Regions from separate parts of the Pseudomonas sp. AC169 genome, predicted to be linked through region 1. Evidence: riboswitches for the same ligand, from Rfam matches in the RefSeq annotation. Region 1 holds a riboswitch; each other region holds the start of a gene.
What was found. Region 1 has a riboswitch for cobalamin ahead of cobW (cobalamin biosynthesis protein CobW). Riboswitches for the same ligand answer to the same signal wherever they lie in the genome.

Region 1 (3,270 bases):
CGGCGCCGGCGGCGTGTTCGTGAACCGCCACCGGCTCGGACTTCTCAAAGGTTTCCGCTTGCAGAATCAGCGGCGAAACCCAGAAGCTTTGCAGCAGGGTGAGGAGCAGGGCGGCCAGCAGGCCGGTGAAACCTGCGGTTTGCGCAATACGCTTGATCATGTCGGCAGGTCTCAGTGGCACGGGAACGCGGCGCTGTGGCGGGTATCGTGGGCGGCGTTGTGTACCGCTTCGATGTGCGAGAAACCGGCGAAGTAGACCAGGCTGGCGCCGAGAATCGACGCGAAGATCGCGGCGCTCAGGCGTTGGCTCAGGGTGGTGGTGCTGGAAATTTTGTCCGTGTTGCTGCCGGTGCTGCTGATGATCGACATGGCGCTTCCCTCTGGAGTGTCAGCGGGTGATATAGAGCGCATGAAAACCCCTGCGGGTCGGGCTCGCAGAGGTTCGAACAGCGCCCGCCCACCGCGGGTTTGTTATGTTCAGCACCGCACAAATGCGGGCTGTGTGTTGCGGGCCGGTCTCCGGGCTCACGAGGGGTTGGCGTCAGGCCGACCTGCAAGCGTCACCTTCCCATGCCGCACGGGCACAGTGGTTTTGACGCTTCGCTCGCTTACCGTTGCGGGGGCAGCACCGGACTGACATGGGCTTGAGTAAAGCACATGATTCACCGGTTTCCCGTTTCACCCTGTGAAGGGCACCCGTAACAAGGTGTGTAGGAGAGCATGGGTTGGGGATTTTAGTCAATTTTGTGGGTGGATCCGTTGCTGCGGGTGTTGCTGGTTACGGTCCGCCCTTGCGGCGGGTCACTTTTGGCAAACGCCCCCAAAAAAAGTAACCCAAAGGTCTTCGCCCTGACGTTCGGCCCGATCGCTGGGGCTCGGGGTTCCTTCGCTGCGGGATCGATCCCTCCACTCAGCCTTCCGATGTCGCCTGTGGATCAAGATCAAGAGCAGGCGAGCTGACACTCGGCCTATTGAGTGGTGAAGAGCGCGGGTGTTCGGCTTTTGATTTGCGTTGTTGCAGCCCCTCACCCCAGCCCTCTCCCGAGGGAGAGGGAGCCGATGGTGGGCCTTTCAGAATCTGAGTTCGACTCGGTATCCCAATTCGGCGTATCTCTTCCATTCCACGCGGTCAGTCCCCTCTCCCTCCGGGAGAGGGCTAGGATGAGGGGCTTTTGATCTGGCCTTTGATCTTGCTTTGGCTTTTGATTTTTTGCCCCTTCGGATGGACACCGTAGCGAGGGAACACTGAGCCTCAGCGAAGTGCCGTACGCCGGGGCAAAGCCTTTTGGTTCCTTTTTGGCGTTTGAAAAAGGGACTCGCTGTAAGAGCGAAACCGCCAGCGGCAGCACCCGCAGCAACGGATATGCCCCCAAAACCAAAGCTCAACGCCCATTGACCCACCCTTAGACGATGCGTAGCCTTGCGCTTTCGAGGTTCTTCGGCCGTTGCCGAAGCTAAGAAGGGAACGCGGTCAATGCCGCGGCTGCCCCCGCAACTGTGAACGGTGATGTTCGCTGCCACGCCACTGCCAGCTCAAACGATGAGCCAGCGGGAAGGCGCAGCAAACGCCAGGCCCACGCCTGAACACCGTCAGCCAGGAGACCTGCCTCGTCACAGATTCTCACTACAACCGGGCGGGGTGATCCGGTGGCGAACGCTTCCGGCGCGCACGCGCGATGCCGGTTCTCGTCCCGTATGCCCGCCGCTTGCCAAAGGGCATACCGATGAAAACACTGGCCAAACTTCCCGTCACCATCGTCACCGGCTTCCTCGGCTCGGGCAAGACCACGCTGCTGCGACACATGCTCGACAACGCTCAGGGCCGCCGCATTGCGGTGATCGTCAACGAGTTTGGCGAGTTGGGCATCGACGGTGAAATCCTCAAACAATGCACCATCGGTTGTACCGAAGAAGAAGCCACCGGCCGCGTTTACGAACTGGCCAACGGCTGCCTGTGCTGCACCGTTCAGGAAGAGTTCTTCCCGGTGATGCGCGAACTGGTTGCCCGTCGCGGCGACCTCGACCACATCCTCATCGAAACCTCGGGTCTGGCCCTGCCAAAACCACTGGTGCAAGCCTTCCAGTGGCCGGAAATCCGCAGCGCCTGCACCGTTGACGCGGTGATCACCGTGGTCGACAGCCCGGCCGTGGCCGCCGGCACCTTCGCCGCATCCCCGGATCAAGTCGACGCGCAGCGCAAACTCGACCCGAACCTCGACCACGAATCGCCGCTGCACGAATTGTTTGCCGACCAACTGGCCAGCGCCGACCTCGTCATCCTCAACAAGGCCGACCAGACCAGCCCGGAAGACCTCGCTCGCGTTCGCGCAGAAGTCGCCGAAGAGCTGCCGCCCGCCGTCAAAATCATCGAAGCCAGCAACGGTCGTCTTCCGCTGGACGTGTTGATCGGCCTCGGCGTCGGTTCCGAAGAACACATCGACAGCCGTCACAGCCATCATGATCACCACCATGGTGAAGGCGATGACGATCACGATGACCACGATCACGACGCTTTCGATTCGATCTCCATCGAACTGCCGCAAGCTGACGAAAGCTTGCTGCTCGACGCGCTGACGCAACTGGTGGTTCAGCACGGCATCCTCCGTGTCAAAGGTTTCGCTGCCATCCCGAACAAGCCGATGCGCCTGTTGATCCAAGGCGTCGGCACGCGTTTCGACAAGCATTTCGACCGTCAGTGGGGCGCCGATGAGGCGCGCGTGACGCGTCTGGTGTTGATCGGTCAGGAACTCGACGCGGCGCAACTCGAAGCGCAACTGCGCGCCGCGCTCAGCGTTTAAACCATGCACCTGCTCAGGACTCAGCCCGGCGGATTCGTCTCGGATGACAACATTGCCGACCTTGGCCAAACCCCTGCCGAGCTGGTGATCCTGTGCAGCGGCGACTCTAGCCTGGCGCTGCTCGCTGAAGCCGCGCAGCAGTTGCCCGAGGATTATCCGAGCCTACGCCTGGCCAATCCGATGCAAGTGCAGAATCACGCCTCGGTCGATCTGTACGTCGATGAAGTGCTGCGTCATGCCAAGGTGATCCTGATTTCGCTGCATGGCGGCATTGCCTACTGGCGCTATGGCGTCGAGCGGCTGGTCGAGCTGTCCGAGCGCGGTGTGCAGGTGATTCTGGTACCGGGCGATGACCGGCCGGATCCGGAGCTCAGCGACTTGAGCACCGTCAACGCCGAAGATCGCGACCGCCTCTGGCAGTTCTTGCGGCAGGGCGGCCTGGGTAATGCGCTGGATTTTTTCCGCTGCCTGG
Region 2 (3,270 bases), 940 kb from region 1:
TCGCTGCGCGGCCTTCTTCTTTATCCAGACCATTTTCGCCAACGTTGCTGTTCGAGCCGACCGTCACGTACAGCTTGCTGCCGTCCTTGCTGGCGATGACGTTTTTGGTCCAGTGATGATTCAGCGTCCCACCGGGCAGATCGACAACCTTGATCGGCTGCGACTTGATCTCGGTCGCGCCGGGCTCGTAGTTGAAGCGCAGCAGTCGATCGGTATCGGCGACGTACAGGTCATTGCCGACCAGGGTCATGCCGAATGGCGAGTTGAGGTTCTGCAGAAACACCGTACGCGTCTCGGCCACGCCATCGTGATCGGCGTCACGCAGCAAAGTGATGCGATTCGGGCTCGGTACGCCAGCGCCAGCCTTGCCCATGACTTTCTTCATCACCCAGCCACGAATGCCGCTGCTGTCATCCGGCTTTGGCGGGGCATTGGTTTCCGCCACCAGTACGTCGCCGTTGGGCAGCACATAGAGCCAGCGCGGATGGTCGAGGCCTTCGGCGAATGCTGCGACTTGGGTGCCGGCGGCCGCTGTCGGTTTACTGCCCTCGGGCCAGCCGATCGCCGGGGCGATGTTCACTGTCGGGATCAGGGTCTTGTTCGGTTCGGGCAGTTTCGGTGACGGGCCGGTGCCGTCGGAGACTTGCAGGCTGGAGGTTTCACCGCAGGCGGCGAGTCCTCCGGCGAAGGCGATGACAAAAACGAGTTGGGGCTTGCGCATTGCTGATCTTCCCTATGAATGCATTCTTAATCATAGAGGAGGGCGCAAGCCCGATGGTTCAACCTCAGCCGCGGGCTTCCTTGAACAGCACGGCAATGCCTGGGTGATAGTTGCCGGCTTCGCTGCGCAATTTGCGGTAGGCGTAGGGGAAATACCAGGCGACGGCGCAGGTGTGTTCCTTCTGCAGGTCGTCGACCATGTCCTGCAGCTCTTCGGGGCTGGCGCTGTGCTGGGCTTTTTGCGGTGCGACGAACAGGCAGCCGAGCTTGAGATCGCTGGCATAGCTGATGCGCTTGGCGTCGCTGGTGATGTCGAGCAGGGCTTGGGTCAGATTTAGATTCGTGACTCGTGGCCAGCGTTGCGTGGCCTGAATAAAGGCGCGATCTTCGGCGCTGGCGAGAAACAGATCGGCGCGGGCATTGCGCTCGCCTTCTTCATTCTGTTTGCGCGTGGCAGTGTCGTTCAAAGTCACCAGCTCGGCCATCCAGGCCGCCGCCGAGAGCAATCCGAGATTGGCTTTCTCGTCATGCCAGTAAGGGGTATCGCTGTCGCCGCGCACGGCGTTGTAGCGGTCGATACAGTCAAACCAGCGTTCAAGCACCGGGCGCAGGAATTCCAGGCGCGGGTTGCTGATGATCATGCCTTGCATCGTCATCATCCTTTATTGTTGTGGTGGGCTTTTCGGGAAAAAGCATGGCTCTTTGATATCATTTGTATCAGTGTGGCACAAGATTGGCGCCGGATAATTGATCGACGGCAGTTATTCGCCCGCTGGCCGCCTCTTTAATTGACGCTCCACCCCCAACCCTCTAACCTTCGCGGCTTGTTTCAGGTGCTCTGTGACCGGTGTCGACAGAGTGAAACAGGGAAGCCGGTGAGGGTTGTCTTCAAGCGAAGAACCACCACGATCCCGGCGCTGCCCCCGCAACGGTAAATGAGTGAAAACTGCGCCTTGAGCCACTGCCTCGAAAGAAGCGGGAAGGCGCGCAGTCAGGCCAACGCCGCTCATGAGCCCGGAGACCGGCCTGATCCATCCAGCGGCATCACGGTGGGCGATGCCAGGCTTTTTGCCGTCTATTCTTGTGCCTGCCCGCCGTTATCCAGCCTCAACGGAGAGCTCCCCCATGACTGATTCCCCCGAGCGCGACGAACGCCATCTGGCGCGTATGCAGCGCAAAAAAGCCGTGATCGACGAACGCATCGCCAACTCGCCTGACGAGTGCGGCCTGGTGCTGGTGCTGACCGGCAACGGCAAAGGCAAAAGCAGCTCGGCGTTCGGCATGCTCGCCCGCGCCATGGGCCACGGCATGCAGTGCGGCGTGGTGCAGTTCATCAAGGGGCGTAACAGCACCGGCGAAGAATTGTTTTTCCGCCGCTTCCCCGAACAGGTTCGCTTCCATGTGATGGGCGAGGGCTTCACTTGGGAAACCCAGGATCGTAAGCGCGACATCGCCGCCGCCGAAGCCGCGTGGGCAGTCTCGCGGGAACTACTGCGCGACCCGTCGATCGGTCTGGTGGTGCTCGATGAACTGAACATCGCCCTTAAACACGGCTACCTCGATCTCGATCAGGTGCTCAGCGATCTGCAGGCGCGTCCGCCGATGCAGCACGTAATCGTCACCGGTCGCGCGGCCAAGCCGGAAATGATCGAGATGGGCGACACGGTCACCGAAATGGGCATGCTCAAACACGCCTTCCAGGCCGGCATCAAAGCGCAGAAAGGCGTCGAACTTTGAATCAACCACGTCACTGCCCGGCGGTACTCATCGCCGCGCCGGCCTCCGGTCAGGGCAAGACCACCGTCACCGCCGCACTGGCCCGTTTGCATCGCAATCAGGGGCGTAAAGTACGCGTGTTCAAATGCGGCCCGGACTTTCTCGATCCGATGATCCTCGAGCGCGCCAGCGGTGCACCGGTGTATCAACTGGACATGTGGATGGTCGGCGAGCAGGAAAGTCGTCGTCTGTTGTGGGAAGCCGCCGCCGAGGCGGATCTGATTCTGATCGAAGGCGTGATGGGCCTGTTTGACGGCACGCCGTCGAGCGCTGATCTGGCGCGGCATTTCGGTGTGCCAGTGCTCGGCGTGATTGATGGGACGGCCATGGCGCAGACCTTTGGTGCGTTGGCGCTGGGCTTGGCCAAATATCAGCCGGATCTGCCGTTTGCCGGCGTGCTGGCCAATCGTGTTGGCACCTTGCGCCATGCGCAGTTGCTCGAAGGCAGTCTCACTGAAGGTTTGCGTTGGTACGGCGCGTTGTCCCGCGAGACCGGTATTGAACTGCCGAGTCGCCATCTCGGTCTGGTCCAGGCCAGCGAATTGAATGATCTCGATGTGCGCCTCGACGCCGCTGCCGATGCCCTCGCCAGCAGTTGCGAGGTAGCGCTGCCACCGGCCGTGGAATTTGCCGCGCCTGACGTCATCGCTGTCGAGCCACTGCTGAAGAATGTGCGCATTGCCGTCGCCCGCGATGAAGCGTTTGCCTTCACCTATGGCGCGAGTCTCGATTTGTTGCGCGCGATGGGTGCCGAGTTGAGCTTCTTCTCGCCGA
Region 3 (3,270 bases), 190 kb from region 1:
TGATAACGAGATCATTCCGGCGCCAACCCCGAGCAGCGCCACCATCACCGCTCCGGTCGAGGCGCCGGCAGAAATCCCCAGCAGATACGGATCGGCCAACGGATTTCGCAGCAGCGACTGCAAGATCACCCCGCACGTCGCCAGACCGGCGCCGCATGCGGCCGCGACCAGTGCGCGGGTCAAGCGGTAGTTCCAGACGATGCCTTCGTCGATCGGGTCGAGCGCGTACCCGGCGCCCCACAATTTGTTCGCCAGCACTTGCACGACCACGCCCGGCTCAATCGAGGTTTCGCCGATGGCCACGCCAGCGACCACTGCAATCAACAGCATCGCCAAGGCCAGCAACGTACGGAGCAGGCTGGCACTCATTGCGACAGGTCATAGCCGTTGATGGCCGTGGCCAATTGCTCGATACCCTCGAACATGCGCAGGCTGGCCTGCATGGCCATGGCGTCGAGAATGATGATGCGGTTATGTTTCACCGCGTCCATGTTGCGCGTTACCGGATCGCTGCGCAGGAAGGCGAGTTTCTTTTCATAGTCGTCAGCAGGGAAGCGGCGACGATCCATGCGCGCGATGACGAGAAAGGTTGGATTGGCCTTGGCGATGGTTTCCCAGCCGACCGTTGGCCACTCCTCATCGGATTCCACCACGTTGCGCACGCCGAGGGTGCTGAGCATGAAATCGGGAATGCCTTTGTGCCCGGCCACGAACGGCTCGATGTCCATTTGTGCGCTGGAGAACCAGACCAGCGCGCTGGCGTCCTTGAGTTGTTTGCCGTGGGCGGTGGCAATCGATTTGGCGAGGCTGGCCTTGAGCTCGTCATTGAGCTGCTGGCCACGCTCCTGCACATCAAAGATCTGCGCCAGTTGGCTCACGCTTTTGTAAATCGTCTCGATGCGAAACGGCGCCAGTCGCGTGCCATCGGCGCCGACAAGGTTGTCCTTGGCTTCGCAATCGGAGGGCAGCAGGTACGTCGGAATCTTCAGTTCATGAAACTGCTCGCGGGTGCCCACCGCACCTTGTGGGCCGACCATCCATTCCAGCTCCACGGCGACCAGTTCCGGACGCTTGCCGATCACCGATTCAAAGCTCGGTTCGTTATCGGCCAGACGCTCGATCTGGTCGTTCTGCGCCTTGTATTTGGCCAGCACGTTGTTGAACCACAGTGAGGTGCCGACGACTTTGTCGCTCAGACCCATGGCGTAGAGCATTTCCGTGCCGGCCTGGCCGATGGTCACGGTGCGCGCAGGCGCGTGCTGAAAGGTCAGGTGGCTGCCACAGTTTTCGATGGTCAGCGGGTATTGAGTGGGTGCCGCATGGGCCAGCGTGCAAAGACTCAGACCGGTGATGAGGGTGGCAACGCGAGGCAGCAGCATGGGGCAGTCTCCAATGGATCCGTACGGGGAGCGGGGAGGGTACGGATTGGAAACACACCGTCGAACGCGATCATGGAAACCTGCGCAAGGCCGGCATTTAATCAAAAGACGCGCGGCACGATGTCCTTCCCGGACACCCCGCCGGTTAGTCAGTCACTGTGCCGGCAGGTCTCCTGACTGATGCGTCATCGCCTGGCTCCGGCCTTCCCGGGAGTCATCCCAGTGGCAGTCGTGGAGCAGGCTCGGCACCTACAGTTGCGGGGGCAGTTCCGATTGATGCTGTGCAAGCATTTCGGATTCCCTATTAATCCCGTGTGGAAACCGGCGGCGGCATGGTAGTCGATCGCGCCGCTGAAGGGGAGACGAATCTGTCGTGGCGAGGATTAGTGTTGGCTCATCAAACTGTGCAACACGCCTAAACGCAGGCCTGGTTCCGACGGCAGCATTTGCGCAATGCCGAACACTTTGAATGCCGCGAGCATCAACACCAGACCGCCGGGCAGAATGCTCTGGCGGTGTGGTTGCAGGCCGGCCAGTTTCAGTTGCTGGACGTTGTTCACCTTCAGCAGAAGCAACGACAGGCGTAGTAGCCCGCCGTAGGTGATGCCGTCCTGATCGTAGTCGTTGAGGCGATTGGCCTTGAGCACTTTGGCCAGCATGCGCGCAGTGCCGGAAGAACCGATGGTTTGCTGCCAGCCCTGAGCACGGTAGCGTCGGGCAACCTTTTCAAACTGCAGTATGGCAAAGCGCTCGGCTTCCTGCAGCGCGCCGGCGGACACATCGCCGCCGCGAAAGAAGCGCGTGCTCAAGGTGCCGCTGCCGATGGCGATACTCTCGGTCAGCAACGGTTGTGAACCCTGGCCGAGAATCAGCTCAGTGGAACCGCCACCGATGTCGACCACCAGGCGCAGGTCTGCGGCGCTCGGCAAGGCGTGGGTCACGCCGGCGTAGACCAGTCGCGCCTCTTCATGGCCGCAAATCACGTCGATGGGAAAGCCCAGATGCCGTTCGGCACTGGCCAGAAACAGCTGCGCGTTATCAGCCTCGCGCACTGCGCTGGTTGCCACCGCGCGCACCCGACCCGCCTCGAAACCGCGCAGTTTTTTGCCGAACCGCGCCAATGCCTGCCAACCGCGATCCAGTGCCAACGCATCCAGCGCACCACCGTCAAAGCCTTCGGCAAGCCGCACCGGCTCACGCAGGGTTTTCACCTCCTGAATCTGCAAGCCCTTTCGACTGCGCACCGACTGGCCGATCATCAGCCGGAAGGCATTCGAACCCAGGTCGATGGCGGCAAACAGCGAGGCGTCTTGTTTCATGGGAATCCTTGCACAGCATCCGCCCGAAGGCTCAAGACGGTTTGCGAGGATTCTGCCGTGATCTTGATGACATCCTGATGACGGGGCAGGGGCGGTTCAATGAATGTGAGGCTGTCATGACACTGTCATTATTCGGCGCCTATGCTGAGGCCAATACATCGCGTGTTCTTAAAGTTTTTGCTGCCATTTTTGGCAGCTTTTTTTTGCCTGCGATTTAGTAGCTGATCGTTCCCACGCTCCGCGTGGTAATGCCTCTAGGGACGCTCCGCGTCCAGCGACGCGGAGCGTCACGGGCTGCATTTCCACGCGGAGCGTGGGAACGATCAGCGTGTGTGTTTGCAATTTTGGTGGAGTCTTGGCTAATATACGATCCATATACACATCGTATCGGATTCATATATGGGCATCGTAAAGATTTCAGAGGACATGCACGAGAACCTGCGTATCTCCAGCAACGCCCTCAGCCGCTCGATCAACGCGCAGGCCGAGCACTGGATGCGCATCGGCATGCTCGCCGAACTGCACCCCAACCTCGACCACAGCGCCATTTGCCGCTTGCTGATCCGCGCCGA

Region 2: another riboswitch for cobalamin. It lies ahead of cobO (cob(I)yrinic acid a,c-diamide adenosyltransferase); the one in region 1 lies ahead of cobW (cobalamin biosynthesis protein CobW).
Region 3: another riboswitch for cobalamin. It lies ahead of ACZZ0G_RS24080 (ABC transporter substrate-binding protein); the one in region 1 lies ahead of cobW (cobalamin biosynthesis protein CobW).

What each region holds. Positions count from the first base shown of each region.
Region 1 is NZ_OZ409866.1:5,558,599-5,561,868, forward strand. It holds gene ACZZ0G_RS24835 (CbtA family protein) at 1-160, opposite strand, end outside; gene ACZZ0G_RS24840 (CbtB domain-containing protein) at 172-369, opposite strand; cobalamin riboswitch at 494-715, opposite strand; cobalamin riboswitch at 1,415-1,625, shown strand; gene cobW (cobalamin biosynthesis protein CobW) at 1,725-2,798, shown strand; gene cobN (cobaltochelatase subunit CobN) at 2,802-3,270, shown strand, end outside.
Region 2 is NZ_OZ409866.1:4,617,967-4,621,236, forward strand. It holds gene ACZZ0G_RS20740 (PQQ-dependent sugar dehydrogenase) at 1-721, opposite strand, end outside; gene ACZZ0G_RS20745 (hypothetical protein) at 786-1,370, opposite strand; cobalamin riboswitch at 1,535-1,764, shown strand; gene cobO (cob(I)yrinic acid a,c-diamide adenosyltransferase) at 1,846-2,457, shown strand; gene ACZZ0G_RS20755 (cobyrinate a,c-diamide synthase) at 2,454-3,270, shown strand, end outside.
Region 3 is NZ_OZ409866.1:5,371,442-5,374,711, forward strand. It holds gene ACZZ0G_RS24075 (FecCD family ABC transporter permease) at 1-357, opposite strand, end outside; gene ACZZ0G_RS24080 (ABC transporter substrate-binding protein) at 366-1,379, opposite strand; cobalamin riboswitch at 1,526-1,720, opposite strand; gene ACZZ0G_RS24085 (Ppx/GppA phosphatase family protein) at 1,763-2,698, opposite strand; gene ACZZ0G_RS24090 (ParD-like family protein) at 3,098-3,270, shown strand, end outside.